DNA from 2 places in the Brevundimonas sp. P7753 genome. Region 2 is predicted to be linked to the other one. Evidence: riboswitches for the same ligand, from Rfam matches in the RefSeq annotation. Region 2 holds a riboswitch; the other holds the start of a gene.
What was found. Region 2 has a riboswitch for glycine ahead of HX774_RS15395 (TonB-dependent receptor domain-containing protein). Riboswitches for the same ligand answer to the same signal wherever they lie in the genome.

Region 1: it holds a riboswitch for glycine, as region 2 does, so the genes downstream of both, gcvT (glycine cleavage system aminomethyltransferase GcvT) here and HX774_RS15395 (TonB-dependent receptor domain-containing protein) in region 2, are expected to answer to the same signal.

What each region holds. Positions count from the first base shown of each region.
Region 1 is NZ_JACARP010000034.1:6,727-16,914, reverse strand. It holds gene HX774_RS08280 (Tat pathway signal sequence domain protein) at 1-258, shown strand, start outside; gene argS (arginine--tRNA ligase) at 263-2,062, shown strand; gene HX774_RS08270 (adenosine deaminase) at 2,245-3,255, shown strand; gene pncA (bifunctional nicotinamidase/pyrazinamidase) at 3,328-3,960, opposite strand; gene HX774_RS08260 (class 1 fructose-bisphosphatase) at 3,964-4,932, opposite strand; glycine riboswitch at 5,044-5,142, shown strand; gene gcvT (glycine cleavage system aminomethyltransferase GcvT) at 5,305-6,420, shown strand; gene gcvH (glycine cleavage system protein GcvH) at 6,433-6,798, shown strand; gene gcvPA (aminomethyl-transferring glycine dehydrogenase subunit GcvPA) at 6,919-8,265, shown strand; gene gcvPB (aminomethyl-transferring glycine dehydrogenase subunit GcvPB) at 8,281-9,861, shown strand; gene HX774_RS08235 (PGPGW domain-containing protein) at 10,089-10,188, shown strand, end outside.
Region 2 is NZ_JACARP010000086.1:60,316-70,503, forward strand. It holds gene HX774_RS15380 (ABC transporter permease) at 1-424, shown strand, start outside; gene HX774_RS15385 (amidohydrolase family protein) at 349-1,326, opposite strand; gene HX774_RS15390 (prolyl oligopeptidase family serine peptidase) at 1,386-3,326, opposite strand; gene HX774_RS15395 (TonB-dependent receptor domain-containing protein) at 3,434-6,142, opposite strand; glycine riboswitch at 6,322-6,410, opposite strand; gene HX774_RS15400 (ABC transporter substrate-binding protein) at 6,621-7,784, opposite strand; gene HX774_RS15405 (response regulator transcription factor) at 7,783-8,445, shown strand; gene HX774_RS15410 (sensor histidine kinase) at 8,442-9,821, shown strand; gene HX774_RS15415 (hypothetical protein) at 9,975-10,188, opposite strand, start outside.

The DNA.
Region 1 (10,188 bases), on a different contig from region 2:
TATTGGGTGGCGGTGACCGAGCGCAACAGCGCCGTTCTGGCCAAGGAATATTTCGACCTGCCGGTGAACTTCGAGGGCCAGACCACGGCCTCGGTCCAGCAGGAACAGTCCATCGTCATCCCGCGCGCCGACGCCACCACGGCCGGTAGTAATTTCGAGGTCCTGATCGGCTTCGACGTCACGCCTGAAATGGCCGAGTTCAACCGCTCGGGCAGCCGCTTCCGCGTCACCGCCGGCCAGACCCAACCGAACCCCTAAGCACATGACCGATCTCAAGACCTCTCTCAGCGAAGCGGTCGCCGCCGCCTTCGCCGCCGAAGGCGTGGACGCAAGCCTGGCCCGCGTCGTCGCTTCCGACCGCCCCGACCTGGCCGACTTTCAGTCGAACGGCGCCCTGGCCGCCGCCAAGGCGCTGAAGGCCAATCCGCGCGAACTGGCCGGCAAGGTGGCCGAGCGCCTGAGCCATGATTCGCGCCTGTCGTCGGTCGAGGTGGCCGGTCCCGGCTTCATCAACCTGAAGCTGTCGAACGCGGCCCTGGCGCAGCGCGCCGCCGAGGTCGCGGCGGACGAAGCCCTGGCCGGCGCCTCGCGCGTCGAGCCGCGCAAGGTGGTGATCGACTACGGCGGCCCGAACGTGGCCAAGCCGATGCACGTCGGCCACCTGCGCAGCGCCATCATCGGCGAGAGCCTGAAGCGGCTGTTCCGCCTGCGCGGCGATGACGTCGTCGGCGACGCCCACTTTGGCGACTGGGGCTTCCAGATGGGTCTGCTGATCACCGCCTGCGGCGATGAAGGTCTGGCCGACGCCTTCATGGTCGAGGGCGACGGTCCCTTCCCGGCCGAAACGCCTGTCACCCTGGCCGACCTGGACCGCCTCTATCCCCAGGCCGCCGGCAAGGCCAAGGAAGACCCGGCCTTCCGCGACCGCGCCCGCAAGGCGACGGCGGAACTGCAGGGCGGCCGTCCCGGCTATCGCGCCCTGTGGCGGCACTTCGTCGCCGTCAGCCGCGAGGCGCTGAAGCGCGAGTATGACGACCTGTCGGTCGACTTCGACCTGTGGAACGGCGAGAGCGACGCCGATCCCCTGATGGCCGAGATGATCGCCGACCTGAAGGCCAAGAGCCTGCTGGTCGAGGACGCCGGCGCCCAGGTGATCCACGTCGCCCGCGACGGCGAAACCCGCAAGAAGAAGCTGGCCGACGGCTCGGTGGTCGAGGCCCCGTCGCCCCCGCCCCTGCTGGTCATCAGCTCGGAAGGCTCGGCCATGTACGGCACGACCGACCTGGCCACGATCCTGGACCGCCGCAAGTCCATTGATCCGGACCTGATCCTCTACGTCGTCGACGAGCGTCAGGCCGAGCATTTCGAGCAGGTCTTCCGCGCCGCCTACCTAGCCGGATACGCGCCCGAGAAGTCACTGGAGCACCTCGGCTTCGGCACCATGAACGGCGCCGACGGCAAGCCGTTCAAGACGCGCGCGGGCGGCGTGCTGAAGCTGCGCGACCTGATCGACACGGCGACGGAAAAGGCGCGCGAGCGTCTGCACGAAGCCAAGCTGGGCGACGACCTGCCGACCGAAGAGTTCGAGGATATCGCCCGCAAGGTGGCGGTGGCCGCGCTGAAATTCGCCGACCTGTCCAACAACCGCACCACCAGCTACGTCTTCGACCTCGACCGCTTCATGAGCTTCGAGGGCAAGACCGGCCCCTATCTGCTGTATCAGGCCGTGCGGGTGAAATCCCTGCTGCGCAAGGCGGCGGAGCAGGGCGTCGAGATCGCCCCCATCCTCATCGAGGAAGCGGCCGAGCGCGACCTGGCCCTGACGCTGGACGCCTTCGACGCGGCCACGGCGGACGCGTACGACAAGCGGGCGCCCAACCTGATCGCCGAACACGCCTATCGCCTGGCGCAGAGCTTCTCGAAATTCTACGCCGCCTGCCCGATCCTGGTCGCGCCGGACGCCGCCACCAAGGGCTCGCGCCTGGCCCTGGCCGCCGCCAGCCTGCACCAGTTGGAGACGGCGCTGGAGCTGCTGGGGATAGAGACGCCCGAGCGGATGTAGGCTCCCAACCGACGTCATCCCGGACGGCCCGCAGGGCCGATCCGGGACCGCCGGAAGCCCGACCCTTTGAATGTCCCGTCTTGGGCGCTCCCGGCTCAGCGCCTCGCTCCGCGAGACTTGGCCGGGATGACGGGGAGGCGTGGCTTCGCTAAGGTCGGAGCCACGCTACGGAGCCCTCCCCCATGTCCCTCGACTCCTTCATCGCCGGCCTGCCCAAGGCCGAACTGCACCTGCACATCGAGGGCTCGCTCGAGCCGGAACTGATGTTCGAACTGGCGCAGCGCAACGGCGTCGCCATCCCCTATGACAGCGTCGAGGCCGTGCGCGCGGCCTATGACTTCTCCAACCTTCAGGACTTCCTCGACATCTACTATGCGGGCGCCGCCGTGCTGCTGACGCGCAAGGATTTCGAGGATCTGGCCTTCGCCTATTTCCAGCGGGCCGCCGCCGACAATGTGCGCCACGCCGAGATCTTCTTCGACCCGCAAACTCACACCGACCGGGGCGTGCCGTTCGGCGTGGTGGTCGAGGGCCTGATCGCAGGGATGGACCGCGCCCAGGCCGAATTGGGTGTGACCAGCGGCCTGATCCTCAGCTTCCTGCGCCACCTGTCCGAAGACGAGGCCTTCGCCACGCTGGAAATGGCCAAGCCCTATCTGCATCACTTCATCGGCGTCGGGCTGGATTCGTCCGAGGTCGGCCACCCGCCCGCCAAGTTCCAGCGCGTCTTCGCCGCCGCCCGCGACCTGGGGCTGAAGCTGTGCGCCCACGCCGGCGAGGAAGGCCCGCCCGCCTATGTGCATGAGGCCCTGGACCTGCTGCACATCGACCGCATGGACCACGGCAACCGCTCGATGGAGGACGAGGGCCTGATCGCGCGCTTGGCCGCCGAGCAGATGACCCTGACGGTCTGCCCCCTGTCGAACCTGAAGCTGTGCGTGGTCAAGGACCTGAAGGACCACCCGGTCCCCGAGATGCTGCGCCGCGGCCTGCACGTCACCCTGAACTCGGACGACCCCTCCTATTTCGGCGGCTATGTGAACGCCAACTACATCCAGTTGGCCAAGGCCGTGGGCCTGACTCGTGAACAGGTGGTGCTGCTGGCGAAGAACAGCTTCGAAGGCAGCTTCCTGAGCGCGCCCGACAAGGCGGCGCGGATCGCTGAGGTCGAGGCTTACGCGGCGGCGCACTGACCTTCCGTTCGTCATCCTCCGGCAAGCCGCGCAGCGGCGCGAGACCGGGGGATGACGAAAAAGGGTGGGGGTTTAGACCAGCAGCAGCGCCGCCTCGATCTCCACCACACCCAGCGCCTCAAAGCTCGCCTTGGCCGCAGTCGCCGTCTCTGGCGCGATCGCCCGGCAGGCGTCCTTGATCACCACGACCTCAAAGCCTTCGCGCACCGCGTCTTCGGCGGTGAAGCGGACGCAGTAGTCGTAGGCCAGACCGCACAGGAAGACGCGCGTCACGCCCCGGTCACGCAGCAGGCCCGCCAGACCCGTGGGGGTGCGATGGTCGTTCTCAAAGAAGCCGGAATAGGAGTCGACCGCAGGATTGTAGCCCTTGCGGACCACGGCCAGAGCCTTTTGAACCGCAGGCGCGACGTTCGGATGGAAGTCCGCGCCGCTTGAGCCTTGCAGGCAATGATCCGGCCACAGCATCTGCGGGCCGTAGGCGACCTCGATCTCGGTGAAGGGCGTCGCCCCGTCGTGGTTGGAAGCGAAGCTGATCTGGTCCGGCGTGTGCCAATCCTGGGTGGCGATCACGGTGTCGAAACGCTCGGCCAGTCGGTTCATCAGGGGCATGATCCCCACCCCGCCCTGCACCGCCAGGGCGCCGCCCTCGCAGAAGTCGTTCTGGGCGTCGATGACCAGAAGGGCGTCTGTAGAGCGCAGCTTCATGGCTCAGGCCGCCGCGATCTGATCGACCTCGTTGGCCGAGCCGAGGGCCACAGGGATGCGCTGGTGCAGTTCGGTCGGGGGCACGTCCAGAATGGCCTGCTTGCCGTCCGTCGTCGCCTTGCCGCCCGCCTGTTCGATCAGGAAGGCCATGGGGTTGCCCTCATACATCAGGCGCAGCTTGCCGGGCTTGTTGGGTTCGCGCTTGTCCCACGGATAGAGGAAGACGCCGCCGCGCATCAGGATGCGGTGCACGTCGGCCACCATGGCGGCGACCCAGCGCATGTTGAAATTCTTGCCCCGAGGGCCGTCCGCGCCCTGCAGACAGCCGTCGATGTAGCGCTGCACGCTCTCGGCCCAGTGGCGCTGGTTCGACATGTTGATGGCGAACTCCTTGGTGTCCGCCGGGACCGTGATCCGCTCGTGCGTCATCAGCCACTGGCCGTCATGCGACAGGGTGAAGCCAGCCACGCCCTGGCCCGTGGTCAGCACCAGCATGGTCTGGCCGCCATAGACGGCATAGAGCGCCGCCACCTGATGACGGCCGGACTGCAGGAAGTCGGCCTCGGTCGGCGTCGCCGAGGGCGCCTTCAGCACCGAGACGATGGTGCCGACGGGGGCGTTGATGTCGATGTTGGACGAGCCGTCCAGCGGGTCGAACAGGACCAGGTATTCGCCCGCCGGGTTAGCCGCCGGCTGGACCGTGTCCATTTCTTCCGACGCCACGCCCGCCACGGCCGGGCAGGCCAGCAGCATGTCCGTCAGGACGTCATTGGAAATAACGTCGAGCTTCTTTTGCTCCTCGTCCTGGACGTTGACGACGCCGGATGCGCCCAGGGCCCCGACCAGGGCCCCACCCGAGACGATCTTGCGGATCTCGACACAGGCGGCGGCGGCGGCCGTCAGAGTCTGGCTCAGAGCCTGCGGCAGAGCGAGGGAGGCCAGGTGGGCGGCGAGGTCGGTACGGGCGGTCATGGCGGCCTTCAATCCTGTCACGAGAGCAGTTCGGCTCCTCATGGCCTTTCGGATCGTACACGGCAAGTCCGGCGCCGCTTGACTTCGGCCCGGAGTCGGGGCCTTAGGTCGAGCGCTCTCGCGGGAGAGATCGGCGGTCGTGTAACGGCTGTCGGGGCCGAAGGCGCAACCGCCCCGGAAACGCTCAGGCAAAAGGACCGCGAGGGCGCACGGACGCTGGAAAGTCGCCCCCCCTTCCCGGGATTCATGGGCGCGCCGACGGAGCAAGGCTGTTCGCCACCTGGGCGACAGTCGGAATCTCTCAGGCTTCAGGACAGCGGGGGCGCGACGACGGCGAAGCTATCGCCGCAACCCGCGACCGGAGGATGCTCGATGAGCGACCAGGCCCTGAAGACCACCCCCCTCAACGCGGCGCATCGCGCCCTGGGCGCCCGCATGGTCGGCTTCGGCGGCTATGACATGCCGGTCCAGTACGAAGGCGTCCTGGCCGAGCACCGCTGGACCCGCGAACACGCCGGCCTGTTCGACGTCTCGCACATGGGCCAGGCCAAGATCACCGGCGCCGACGCGATTGCGCAGTTCCAGCGCTTCGTCCCTGGCGACTATGAAATCCTGAAGGCCGGCAAGCAAAAGTATTCCCTGCTGCTGAACGCCGAGGGCGGCATCATGGACGACCTGATGGCGGGCAAGCCCGACCATGACGGCCTCTATGTCGTGGTCAACGCCGGCAACAAGGACGCCGACTTCGCCTTCCTGAACGCCAATCTGGCGGGCGACGCCAAGCTGACCCTCCTGGACGACCGCGCCCTGCTGGCTATCCAGGGGCCGGAAGCCGCCGAGGTCATGGCCAAGCACGAACCCGCTCTGGCCGAGATGGGCTTCATGGATTCGGCCCGCCTGATGCTGTTCGGCGTCGACTGCTTCGTCTCGCGCTCGGGCTACACTGGCGAAGACGGCTATGAGATTTCGGTGCCGAACGCCGACGCCGAGCGCGTCTGGAACACGATTCTGGAAGACGCCCGCGTGAAGCCGATCGGCCTGGGCGCTCGCGACTCCTTGCGTCTGGAAGCCGGCCTGCCGCTGCACGGCCACGACGTGGACGCCACGACCAGCCCGGTCGAGGCCGCCCTGACCTTCGCCCTGTCCAAGTCGCGCAAGGAAGCCGCCGACTTCAACGGCGCCGAGCGCATCCTCAAGGAACTGGCCGACGGCCCGTCGCGCGTGCGCATCGCCCTGCACGTCAAGGAAGGCGCTCCGGCCCGTGAAGGCGCCGAGATCGCCGACATGGACGGAAACGTCATCGGCGTCATCACCTCGGGCGGCCCCTCGCCGACCCTGGGCCGCAACATCGCCATGGGCTACGCCCCGCCGGCCTTCGCCGAACTGGGAACGGAGCTGAAAGTCATCGTGCGCGGCAAACCCGCCGCCGCCGAAGTCGTCGCCACCCCCTTCGTGGCCACCCGCTATTATCGCAAACCTAAAGCCTGAGAGATCAGACACATGCGCTTCACCAAAGATCACGAGTGGGTTCGCCTCGACGGCGACGTCGCCACGGTCGGCATCTCCAAGCACGCGGCTGACGCCCTGGGCGACGTGGTGTTCGTCGAGACGCCGGAAGCCGGCAAGAGCTTCAACCAGGGCGACAGCTTCGCCGTGGTCGAAAGCGTCAAGGCCGCTTCGGACGTCTACGCCCCCGTCTCGGGCGAAGTGGTCGAGGGCAACGCCGCCCTGGCCTCGGCTCCGGAAACCGTCAACGCCGATCCCGAAGGCGAAGGCTGGTTCGCCAAGATCAAGATTTCGGACGCTTCGCAGGTCGAAGCCCTGATGGATCAGGCCGCCTACGACGCCTTCCTCGCCACCCTCTAAGGCTCCCGCCTTCTCCGCTCAGCCTCGCGGAAGCGGGGACCCAGTTCTTTGGGATCAAGCAGCGGTGTTTGAAGCTTAAACCTGGGTCCCCGCTTCCGCGGGGATGAGCGGAATAAACGAATGCGCTACCTCCCCCTGACGCCCGACGACCGTGAGGCCATGCTGGCCGCCATCGGCGTCAAATCCATCGACGACCTGTTCATCGACGTGCCGCAGGCCGCGCGCCGCGACGGCTTTGTCGACCTGCCCCGCGTGGCGGGCGAGCTGGAGGTCGAACGCGCCCTCTCGGCCATGGCGGGCAAGAACGCCACGGCCTCGACCGTCCCCTTCTTCTGCGGCGCCGGCGCCTACAAGCACCACGTCCCGGCCACGGTCGATCACGTGATCCAGCGGTCGGAGTTCCTGACCAGCTACACCCCCTACCAGCCGGAAATCGCGCAAGGGACCCTGCAGTACCTGTACGAGTTCCAGACCCAGGTCGCGAACCTGACCGGCATGGAGGTCGCCAACGCCTCGCTCTATGACGGTTCGACCGCCATGGCCGAGGGCGTGCTGATGGCCACCCGCGTGACCCGCCGCAACAAGGCCGTCATCTCGGGCGGCGTGCATCCCCACTACGTCAAGGCCACCGAAACCGTCGTCCACGCCGTCGGCGTCGAGACCCAGGCCCTGACCGCTGCGGTTGACGCCGAAGACGCCGTCATCGCCGCCATCGACAAGGACACGGCCTGCGTCGTCGTCCAGACCCCCAACGTCTTCGGCACCGCCACCGACGTCACCAAGATCGCCGAGGCCGCTCACGCCGCCGGCGCCCTGCTGATCGTCGTGGTCACGGAAGCCGTGTCGATGGGCCTGCTGAAGTCGCCTGGCGAAATGGGCGCCGACATCGTCGCGGCCGAAGGCCAGTCGATCGGCAACGCCCTGAACTTCGGCGGCCCCTACATCGGCCTGTTCGCCACGCGCGAGAAGCTGCTGCGCCAGACGCCCGGCCGTTACTGCGGTGAAACCGTCGACGCCGACGGCCGTCGCGGCTTCGTCCTGACCCTGTCCACGCGCGAGCAGCACATCCGCCGCGACAAGGCCACGTCGAACATCTGCACCAACTCGGGCCTGTGCTGCTTGGCCTTCACCATTCACATGAGCCTGCTGGGCGAGACGGGCCTGCGCCAGATGGCCCTGCTCAACCACGAAAAGGCCGTCGCCACGCGCGACGCCCTGGCCGCCATTCCCGGCGTCGAGGTCCTGACCCCGCGCTTCTTCAACGAGTTCGCGGTCAAGCTGCCCAAGAACGCCGCTGACGTGGTGCAGACCCTGGCCGACAACGGCGTCCTGGCCGGCGTGCCCTACAGCCGTCTGGCCCCGGAAGCGGGTCTGGACGATGTCCTGCTGGTCGCCGCGACCGAGACCACGCTGGACGCCGACATCAAGATCCTGGCGGGTGCGCTCGCCAAGGTCCTGGCCGCCTAAAGGGAGTTTGGAACCATGAGCACGATGAACACTGTCGGCCGTCCGACCGCCCCGAACGCCCTGCCGGACAACGACTACAAGCACCCGACCCTGACGGGCGCGCGCGGCCTGTTGCAGGACGAGCACCTGATCTTTGAAGGCGAAGGCTGGGGCAAGACCGGGGTCGACCTGCCCAAGCCCAAGACTGACGGCTCGGACCTCGGTGATCTGGTCCGCCGCGATCCTATTGGTCTGCCGGGTCTCTCCGAGCCTGAGACGATGCGCCACTATGTGCGCCTGTCGCAGAAGAACCACGCCATCGACCTGGCCATCTATCCGCTGGGTTCGTGCACGATGAAGCACAACCCGCGCCTGAACGAGAAGATGGCGCGTCTGCCGGGCTTCTCGGACATCCACCCGCTGCAGCCGCAATCGACGGTTCAGGGCGCGCTGGAGCTGATGGACCAGCTGGCCCATTGGCTGACGACGCTGACGGGGATGCCTGCCGTCGCCCTGTCGCCCAAGGCGGGCGCGCACGGCGAGCTGTGCGGTCTGATGGCCATCCGCGCCGCCCACGAAGCCAAGGGCGAGCATGAGCAGCGCCGCAAGGTCCTGGTCCCGACCTCGGCCCACGGCACCAACCCGGCCACCGCCGCCTTCGTCGGCTATTCGGTGGTCGAGGTCGCCCAGACCGACGACGGCCGCGTGGACGTGGCCGACCTGGCGTCCAAGCTGGGTCCGGACGTGGCGGCCATCATGGTCACCAACCCGAACACCTGCGGCCTGTTCGAGCGCGACATCCTGGAGATCAGCCGCCTGACCCACGAAGCGGGCGCCTACTTCTATTGCGACGGCGCCAACTTCAACGCCATCGTCGGCCGGGTGCGCCCGGGCGACCTGGGCGTGGACGCCATGCACATCAACCTGCACAAGACCTTCTCGACGCCCCACGGCGGCGGCGGTCCGGGCGCCGGTCCGGTCGTGCTGTCGGAAGCCCTGGCCCCCTTCGCCCCGGCCCCCTGGGTCGTGAACACCGGCGACGGCTACAAGCTGGTCGAGCGTGAGGAAGACGAGGCGGCCCAGGCCTTTGGCCGCCTGTGCGCCTTCCAGGGGCAGATGGGCATGTATGTGCGCGCCCTGTCCTACATGATGTCGCACGGCTCGGACGGCCTGCGTCAGGTGGCCGAGGACGCCGTCCTGAACGCCAACTACATCAAGGCCCGCCTGTCGGACCTGATGAGCGCCGCCTTCCCCGAGGGACCGTGCATGCACGAAGCCCTGTTCGACGACGAGTGGCTGAAGGGCACGGACATCACCACGCTCGACTTCGCCAAGGCGATGATCGACGAGGGCTTCCACCCGATGACCATGTACTTCCCCCTGGTCGTCCACGGGGCCATGCTGATCGAGCCGACCGAGACGGAATCCAAGCAGGAGCTGGATCGTTTCATCAACGCCATGCGCCTGCTGGCCGAGGCGGCCAAAGCCGGCGACGTCGACCGCTTCAAGGGCGCGCCCTTCCATGCGCCCCTGCGGCGTCTGGACGAGACCCGCGCCGCGCGTTCGCCGCGTCTGCGCTGGTCCGCCCCGGAAGGCTCGAACATCGCCGCCGAGTAGGACTCGCGATACCCGATCTGAAGTAGAGCGCCGTGTCTTTCGGGACACGGCGTTTTGCGTTTCTGCGCCTCTAACGAAAGCTTCACCCCCACGCCACGGTTCGGCCTTGTCGCGCGTGTCTAGAAGAGTGTGACAGCATCGCCACGTTAAGCGTGAACTTCCGCGAGGAAGGAGCGCGCCGCACGCGGAGGCGTTGTCCCCCTGCCTCCTCCCCGACTGTGACGCCTGTGACCCTCGCCCTGATCCCCTTCCGCGCCGACAGCCGGCCTCGTCAGAGGCCTGGACTGCTGCGTCGTGCGAAACGGCTGGGCATGATGGCGCTGGGCT
Region 2 (10,188 bases):
CATGGGCGACCTGTTCGGGATCATCCTCGCCGTGCCGGTCTTCGCCGCCAGCGTCTCGGCCCTGGGTCTGGCGATCGGCAGCCTGTTCGACCGACATGAGCGCGCCATGCAGATCCTGGTCGGAACCTCGGTGCCGCTGTTTTTCCTCGGCGGCGCCGCCTGGCCCCTGTTCCTGATGCCTCAGCCCCTCGCCTGGCTGGCCCGCCTGTCGCCCTCGACCTCAGCCATCCAGGCCTTCGTCAAGTTGAACGCCGCGGGCGCCAGCGTCGCCGAGGTCGCGCCGGAGCTGCTGACGCTGGCCGTCCTGGCGGTTCTGTTTGGGGTCACGGCGTGGTGGCGTCTAACCCATCAGAGGCGCGCCGACCGTATGAGCTCAGCCTCGGCCGGCGTCAGCGGCAGGCGTGCGAAGACGTTGTTCAGATAAGCGTTCAGAGGCCCCGAGAAAGGCCAGTCTGATCCGGCGACAAAGCGATCAATCCCGATGCGCCGCATCAAGGCGACCAGCCGCAGCAGGTCAGCCTCCGAGGTTTCCGCGTCGAAGACCTGGGCGAGATCGAAGGACAGGCTCCGGCTCGTTTCCGGGTGCTCTTCGAGCGCCTCGGCGAAGGCCGTCATGGCGGCCCAGGTATTGTCATCCAACCCGCCCCAGCCCCCTGAATGGGCGATCATGACCGGCACGCCCTGAGCCTGAGGCAGCACCTGATCAAGGAAGATGCCGACATCCTTGGCCCCATAGTCCTCGGCTCGGGTCCGCATATGGATCATGATGGTCATCTCCCCTGCCGCCGCCGCGCGGAAGACCCGAGCCAGCGCCGCCACGTCGTCAGGGTCGCGCAGATCCACGTCGGAATTGGTCAGGTGCAGCTTCACCCCGGCGGCAAAGGGATCATCCGCCCAGCGCGCGATTTCCGGGAGGGCTGTCGGCGTCAGCGGGTTGACGCTGACGAAGGCGCTCAGTCGGTCCGGATGGCGGCGCGCCAGATCGACCGTGAAATCATTGGCCGCCCGGATCAGGTCGGGCGCGTCATGGCGCGCAGGAACCATCATCGGGCTCTCGGCCAGATAGGCGGTCGACATCAATAAGGCCCGGCTCACCCCCGCCGCATCCATGTCGGTCAGCAGGTCATCGACGGTCAGCGGTCGGGTGAAGACCTCGGGACAGGCGCTGATCCTCCCCAGGCTGCTGCAATAGGCGGGCAGGAAGTCCAGGATCGCCGGGGAATGGACATGGACATGATGATCCGTGGCCACCGGCTCAGCCATGGCGGGGGCAGAGGCAAGCATCATCGTGGACGCCGCCAGCACGGCGGCGAGGTTCAAACGCATCTCAAATTCTCGGAAAGAAAAAGGGGGCCGGTTTTACCGGCCCCCGTAAAGCGTCGCGATCAGCGCGGCGTGTCGGCCAGCAGCGTCTGTTTCCAGAACTGCAGACTGGTCCAGAAGTAGTAGTCCTCGTTTTCCTTCTTGTGGAAACCGTGGCCCTCGTTCTGCGCGAGAAGGTGCCAGGCCGTGCCGCCGTTGGCGCGGACGGCGGCGACGATCTGATCAGCTTCCGAGGCCGGCACGCGAGGGTCGTTTCCGCCCGTCGCCACCAGCAGGGGGATGGTGATCTTGTCGACGCTGGTCAGCGGCGAGATGGCCTGTAGCTGCGCGCGTTGAGCCGGATCACGCTCGTCGCCGTATTCCACCCGACGCAGGTCGCGGCGATAGGACTGGGTGTTCTCCAGGAAGGTCACGAAGTTGGAGATGGCGACATAGCAGTTCGCCCCCTTCAACCGATCACTGTAGTGGACCGCCGTGGCGTAACACATATAGCCGCCGTACGAGACGCCGGTGACGGCGAAACGGTCGGCGTCCAGGCCGGGGTTCTTCTCCAGATTGTCGAGGAAGGCGCCGATGTCCTTCACCGAATTTTCGCGCTGGAACGGTCCGTTATCGAGGTTGACGAACCGCGTGCCATAGCCCGACGAACCGCGCACGTTGGGGAAGAAGATCGCCACGCCCAGTTCGTTCAGCAGATAGTTCTGCGAGCCGAGGAAGTCAGGCCGCGTCTGGCCTTCCGGGCCGCCGTGGATGTCGATGATCAACGGACGCTTGCCCGGGAACTTGGTCGCGTCCGGCTGATAGAGGAAGCCCGACACCGTCTCGCCGTCAAAACTCTTCACCTCGACCAGGCTTGGCTCGACGTTGATCGAGGGGTCCAGTCCGCCGGTCTCGCTGTGCGTCCACTGGGTCACGGCTAGGGTCTTGGGATCGATCGAGAAGGCGTCGCCCGCCACACGCGCGGACGACAGGCTGAGACCGATCGCGCCCCAGGGGGCGATGTCGATGGTCGCGCCTATGCTGTAGGGAATGACGCCGTTGGGCAGGCCGTCCACCGCACGCACCACACCGCTCGCCATATCCAGAACACGCAGTTTGGACGCGCCGGCCTCGTTGACGGCATAGGCGATGAAGCTGCCGTCCGGGGCGATGGCGTAGTCGCTGACGTCCCAGCGGGCCTCGGTCGACACCGGGCGGAAGTCGCCGCCCTCGATGCGGCCCAGACGCAGGAAGTCGGACCCCTTGTTGGACGCCGCCCAGACGGCGCCGTTCGGCGCATACTGCGGATCGACATAGGAAACCTGGGCCTCGGGATCGGTCAGCGGCGTCATGCGGCCGCTGGCGATGTCCAGCTCATAGACCGCCGCATGGTTGATCGACATCCGGTTCAGCACCAGTGCCCTGGACCCGTCCGCCGAGAAGTCAGAGATGTTCCAGCCGCCCCCCGACACCTGGGCGACCAGGCGGTCGGTCGCGGGATCGCGCGGATCGACGACATAAAGGTCCATGTCCGCGCCGTTGCGACGCGAGGAGGCGTAGCCGACACGCTTGCCGTCCGGGCTCCAGGCGCCGAACCAGTTGCGGCTCTTTCCGTCGGTCACGCGCGTCAGGCGACCGTCGGCGAGCGTATAGAGTTGATAGAACTCGTCCCCGCCGTTGTCCTTCTGGACCAGCAGGACGTCGCCAGAGGGCGACGGGGCGCCGGCCATGACCGGCTCGGCCTCAAAGCTGATCTGGCGACGGGCGCCGCCAGGGGCGCCGACCACGTGGATCTGGTCCGTGGCGCCGAAGCGGGTCTTGATCAGCATCGACTGATCGGCCGCGTTCCAGCCGACGAAGGCGGCGCGGCGGCTCTGAAGATAGGGCAAGGTGGCCGCCGCCAGGTCGTCGGGAACGGCAGGCAAACCATCGGCGACGATGGCGGCGGGCTTGGGGATTTCGGCGACGGCGGGCGCGGCGCACAGGGCCAGGCTCAGCGCCATCAGGGAAACGCGAGAAATCATAGGGTAACACCCTCTCACAAGAGACCCTCAATCAAGAGGAAGGGTGTCGCCGGCTCCATATCGCGAACGATGGGGGAGGAGCCGGCGACGGGAACACGGCGCCAGAACTAAAAGCGGTACCGTGCTCCAACCGTGACGTAGCGGCCGATCACATCGTAATAGGGCGAGAAGAGCGAACCCTCCGGCGGATCCTTGTCGAACAGATTGGTCGCATTGGCGTAGAGTTCCACGCCGTCCGCGCCGAAGCGCGACAGGTCGGCCGTCACGCCGAGATCGAAGTAGGTGTAGGCGTCGATCTCGTTGTTCACGATCTTGATGGTCGAGTTGTATTGACCATCCGAGATGTAGCGAGCGCGCAGGTTGGCGCTGAAGACCTCGCCCTTCCAGCCTGCCGAGGCGTTCAGGCGCAGCTCAGGCACGCCCAGACCGAAGGCATAGCCCTGCGAGCCCACATACTGGATCTCGGTCACGCCATCATTGGTGGTCAGGCTGTTGGTCCAGGTCCCGACCATGCGCAGGTTGATGCGGCCCGAGGCATCAGCGAAGAAGCGATCCAGCGGCGCGGTGTAGGAAACCTCGGCGTCAACGCCATCGGTCTGGTACTCGGCCAGATTGAGGAAGGTGGACATGGTGCGCACCAGATCACCGGCAGCATCACGTTCAACCTTGTCGCACAGAGCCTTGTTGCCGTTGGAGCAACGCGTCACCAGGTCCTGCGGCGCGATGGTGGTGATCACGTCGTCGATCTTGATGCTGTAATAGTCGATCGACATGTTCAGGCCGGGCACGGACGGCGGCGAGTAGGTGAAGCCCAGCGTCAGGGTGTCAGCCGTTTCCGGCGTCAGGTTCGGGTTGCCGCCCCCATTGTTCAGAACATAGACCGTGGCGTTTTTGACCGGGTCGTTGATGTTGTTGTAGCCCGTGGTGGTCTGGGTATAGAGCTCGCTCAGGTTGGCCGAACGGATGTCACGCGACTGGGTGATACGGCCCCGGAAGCCAGGGAAGAACTCATTGGTGGCGCCCACCTTCCACGACCAGATCGATCCGGTGGTGTCATATTCCGAAACCCGGACGGCGGCGTTGAACTGCAGGTCGTTGAAGACCGGCACATCCTTGACCAGCGGCAGCAGGACTTCTGCGAACGCTTCCTTGACCGCAAACTCGCCGGACATGGCCGAGAAGCTGAACGAACGGAAAGCCTTGGCGGCGTCCAGTTCACCCACGGTCTGGTCGATGGATTCCTTGCGAGCCTCGACACCGAAAGCGACAGAGACATCACCGGCCGGCAGGCTGAAGGGCTCGCCGCGCATACTGAAGCCTACAGTGTCCAGCTTGGTCGTCGACCGCTGCATCGGCGTGCCGGTGACATAGTCAACAGCAGCCTGCGACGGGGCGCCCAGGCCGAACAGGTTGATCGGCACGCAGGTGCTGTTCGGATTGGTCAGGGCGTCGCGACAGATCGCCTGGCCCGTGGCCGGGTTGATCACCGAGTCCACGGCCTTGGCCCACTCATTCTTCAAAATGAAGCCCGGGGTGTCGATGTCGTTGTTGAACTCACCGTGGCTGTAATAGGCGCCCCAGCGCCATTGGCTGCCGAGCTCGCCGTCCAGAGCCAGAGTGGCCTGGGTCGTGACCCGCTCGAAGTCGATGGTGGGGAAGTTGATGTCTGAGTTGAAACGACCCATCGTCAGGGTTGTTTCGCCCGCCGCATCCATGGCCGCGCCCACGGCGCTCGGCAGGAAGGCGTTATCACGCTTGACCACCAGGTTGCCGCGGTCGTGATCGCCGAACCAGGTATAGGTGTTCCACATTTTCGAGTGGCGCACGTCTGCGGTGAAGCGCAGGTTGTCCTGGATGTCATAGGTAAAGCTGGCCAGGGCGGCGTAGCGCTGCTGCGGCGTCACCAGCGGGCTGATGTCGTCGTTGGACGGACCTTCGCCGCCAACGCTCGAGGTGCCGACAACCTTGCCATAGTCAAAGTCGCGCAGCGAACCGTCCGGGTTGAAGGCCTTGCCCTTGAGCACGCCCGACATGATCAGGCCGCCATAGGCTGCGTTCGAGAAGCCGACATCCGGCACATTGACGAAGTTACCCGTGCCGTCGCCGGTCGAAACTTGCGACCAACGACCGACATTGGGACGCGAGGCGCGCGGGATGACACCCTCGTTGTCCAGGTACTCGCCGCCGATCACCACGTGACCGCGACCATCCAGAATGCTGCGGCCATAGGCCCCTTCAAAGCGGACCTGCTCAGCGTCGTCATAGGAAGAGACGCCGTACTCGGCGCCCAGCTTGCCGCCTTCGAACTTGCGGTCCAGCGAGACGTTGACCACACCGGCCACGGCGCCCGAACCCCAGGCTGCCGAGGCGCCGCCCGTGACAACATCAGCGCTCTTGATCAGCACGGTCGGGATCGAGTTCAGGTCGTTCTCGCTCGAGACACGGCGACCGTCGATCAGTACCAGGGTGCGGCTGACGCCCAGGCCGCGCAGGTCAACCGGCGCACCGCCCGCCCCTGTGTTGGTGCTGGTGGTCTGGGCCGACTGGGTGGCCCGGAACTGCGGCATGTCGTTCAGGGCCGCCGCCACGTTCAGGCGCGCGCCGACCGACAGGTCTTCCGCCGTCAGGCGCACGGTCGGGGTCGGGGCCGTGAAGCCGGCGCGATCGATACGCGATGCGGTGACGACGATTTCGTCGATGGTGGTGGGGCTGCCCGCGGGCTCTTCGTCCTGCGACTGGGCGATTGCGCCGCCGGCGCATGCCAGCAGGGCCATGGCGCTACAGCAGCCGGTCAGATGGAGATGAAATCTAGACAAGACAAATCCTACTCATGCGACGACGGCGCCCCTCCCCAGGGAAGCCCGGTGACTGACGCTCTGACGGCGTCGTTTGATAGCCCCCGCTGTCATCGGGCCTGAGAGTTTCGGACCGGCGGGTCCTTGCTTCTTCGGCGAGGACGCGCCCCCGGCGGGTGCGCCCTTCTCTCCAGCGTTCATCCTGCAGCACGGTCCGTTTGCCTGAGCGTTTCCGGGGCGGTTGCGCCTTCGGCGTCGATGCGAGATCGAACTCTCCCGCGCTGCATATCCAGTAAGATCGGACCACACGTCGCTGTCAAATGGCTCATTTGCGCAAAATAATTGCACATTTTAGAAAATACCGACGATTTACGACCGCTCGAACTGAGCGCGACCCGTCAATCCGCGGATCTTGACCGTCAGCGACCACACCGTGACGGCGCGGTGACAGAAATGGGGCGAACGGAGGGGTGGAAACTTATCCACAGGTAAGGCCGGATCAGGGCGCTTTTGGATCAGCCGGCGCGCGCGGCGCATCCCCCATGGCCAGTTTCCAGCGGTCAAGCAGACGTTCGCGACGCACGCGATCCAGATTGGCCAGAAGCCCAGGCCCCACGCGAATGGGCCGGGCGCCCGGCGAAGTCGATCGCACCGTATCCCCGATGTCGTCGCGCACAGGCCGTATGCCGAGAACAGCAATGCCTCTCTGCCCTTCTCGCGAAAGCAGATAATCGAGGAACAGCCTCGCCGAATTCGGATGCGGCGCCGCACGCGGAATGAAGGCCACTCGGGATACCGACAGGTGATAATCGGAGGGCGTAACCAGCGCCACATCGGGATGGCGCAACGCCCAGCTCTCTCCGAAAGACTGGTTCATATTATAGGCCAGCACCATCTTGCCCGAGGCGAGTTGCCCCATCATCCGCTGACCCGACGTGTCCAGCCGCGGACGACTGCGGCCCAGGGCCTCCATCAATCGCCACGCATCCGGATAGATCTGCACGTCCGCCGACAGATGCATCAGCGCCACCCCGCTGCGTTCAGCGTCGTAGACAGTCGTTCGTCCGGCGAAAAGCTCGGGTCGGGCTTCCAGCAGACGCAGCAGTTCAGCATGGCTCCCGGGCACGGCGTCCGCCGGCAGCAAGCGGCGATTATAGGCGAAGACAATCGGTTCAGCGGTGATGCCGAATCCCTGATCGCGCCACACGGACCCGTCGGGCATGGCCCGCCGATGCGGCGAGCGATAGGCTTGAGCATAGCCGTCGTTGATCAACTTGATCTGTAGATCCATGGCTGAACTCCAGACCAGATCCGCCTTGGGCCGATCATCCTGCGTCTCGGCCACCACCCGTTCGGCGATGAGAGTGGAGTTCATGTCCTCCACCCTGACGGTGATGTCCGGGTATCGGCGACGGAAGTCCTCGATCAGAGGCTCCATCAGGCTGGTATTGGCGTAGATTGTCAGCTCGCCTTCCTTTTGCGCCGCCCGTCGCACACTCGCCGACGTCGCGCCGTCCAGCGACTCGCCGCAGCCCGCCAGCAGGCAAAGCCCCGCCATCACCCCCTTCAACAGCCAGGCCATCTTCACCGTCGCTGGTTTCCCGCTATGGTCACGGTATGCCCTCTCATCCCCCGCCCCCGCCCGGACGATTCCCGACGCCATGAGAGTCCTCGTCGTTGAAGATGACAAGGCGCTGCAACACTCCCTGACCGCCAGCCTTCGCGGCGCCGGGATGCAGACCCGCTGCACTCATCTGGGTGAAGAGGCCCTGATGCTCGAGGCCGTCGGCGATTTCGACGCCCTGATTCTGGACATCGGCCTACCTGACATTGACGGCTTTGAAATCCTGACAGCCCTTCGCGGGCGCGGCTCGACGACCCCGATCCTGATGTTGACCGCGCGCGACGCCGTCAGCGACCGTGTCGCGGGGCTGGAACTGGGCGCCGACGACTATCTGGTGAAGCCTTTCGCTCCGCCCGAGCTGGTGGCGCGCGTTCGCGCCATCGCCCGACGCAACAGGGGCCAGGCCGGCGGCGCCGTGACGATCGGCGCCCTGACCTGTGACTGGGAAGCGGGGCGGGCGCGTGTCGGCGACCGCGAACTGGACCTGCGTCCGCGCGAATGGGCCGCCTTGCGCGTCCTGATTTCCCGCGTGGGCCAGGTCGTGGAGCGCGATATGCTCGCCGCCGAAGTCTTCCATCAGGATGAAGCCGCCTCCCTCAACGCGCTCGAGGTCCATGTCGGACGCCTGCGTCGCAAGCTCCAGCCGGACGGCCCCGGCGTCACCAATATTCGTGGTCGCGGCTATCGGCTGGACCCGTGACCGCACCCAGGTCGCCTCGTCCTCACAGCCTGCTCAAAAGGCTGTTCATCGCCCAGATCGCCCCCCTCAGCCTGGTGGCGGTCGTGCTTCTGGTGGCCGGGTCCTGGACGGCGCACCGCGTCGTAGAGCGCACGTCCGATCGCCTGCTGGCGGGCGCCACTCAGGCCATCCTTGAAACCGTATCCGTCAGCGACGCCCAGGTCACTGTCGATGTATCGCCCTGGTCCCTGGCCCTGCTGGACAGCCCGGAGCGCGATGCGGTCTTCTACAGCGTGCGCGAGGGCGACCGCCTGATTACCGGCTACGACGAACTCCCCATCCTGAGCGCCACAGGCGTCGACCAGCCCAGCTTCGCCAATCTCACGGTTCGAGGTCTGCCGGTGCGGATGGCGCAACAATCGGTCGAAATTCCTGGCCAACCCTCCCCTGTCATCGTCTCGGTCGCCCAGAGCCTGGACTCGCGCCAGGCCAGCGTCCGTGAGTTGAACCTCAGCCTGCTGCTGCTGCCGGGGCTTCTGGTCGTGCTCGCAGCCCTCCTGATCTGGCCCGCCATCCAATGGGGTCTCTATTCCCTGAAGCGGTTGACGCGAGAACTGGCGTCACGCTCCCAGGCCGGCGCCACCGACTTTGCCCCGGCGCCGATCAACCTGGCGCCGCGAGAGCTGGCCTCGGCGCTCTCGGCCTTCAACACCCTGCTGGCCAGCCTGGAGCGATCCACCTCGGGCATGCAGCGTTTCTCGGCGGACGCCTCGCATCAGCTCAGGACGCCGCTCACCGTGGTCGCCGCCAATCTGGATCTTCTGGCGGGCTCGCGCCGTCCCTGGTCCAAGGCGGATCGGCGCCTCTTGAGTGATTCCAAGGAGGCGATCGCCGCCATGTCCCGCCTGATCAATCAGCTTCTGTCCACGGCGCGGGCCGACAGCGCCCCTGGACTGAACCAGGCCGACATAGGGCGGGCTGTGCGCATCGCGGTGGAAAGCCTGCGCTCCAGCCTCCCCTGCGACGCCGTACGTATGCGGCTGCCTAAGGGCATGGTCGCGGTTCAAGGCGATGAGAACCTGATCGTCGAACAGATGATCAACCTGCTGGACAACGCCTCACGCTACGGCGCGCCGCCTGTCATCGTTCATGTCGCCCGACGTGAGGGTCAGGTTCGCATCACAGTCTGGGACCACGGCCCCGGCGTCGATGACGCCGAACTGCCTCGCCTGCCCGAACGGTTCTTCCGTAGCCGCACGGCGCCGCGGGCGTCCGGATCAGGCCTGGGCCTGTCGATTGTCGCCAGCATGGCTAAGGCGCAGGGCGCCGAATTCCGTCTCGTCAATCGCGCTCGGCGGCCCGGACTGGTCGCGACCTTGACCTATCGCGCAGCCTAAGGGGGCTCGACCGATCAAAAAAAGACCCGGCGCATTTCGCGCCGGGCTTAAAGTCGTTCGTTCGGTGATGGTGGGTGTCCTCGAAGAAAAGAAGACAGGGCCTTTGATCAACGTGTTTGGTTAATGAAATCTAAATTGTCCTAGATCGGCACATCACAGATCCGGGAACCAACTGGTCTGCCGCGCCGACGGCGACAGGGCGCGCGTCAGCCGCCATCCCGATCCCGACCGCTCGACCACACCAAGGCTCGCAGCGCCTGCCGGCCCCGGATAGGCGAAGGTCGCCTCCCCGACCATGATGTCCATCGGTCGATCGCCCACGCCCGAGAGCGCAGCCGTCCAGCGACCGCTCGCGTCGGCGACAGCC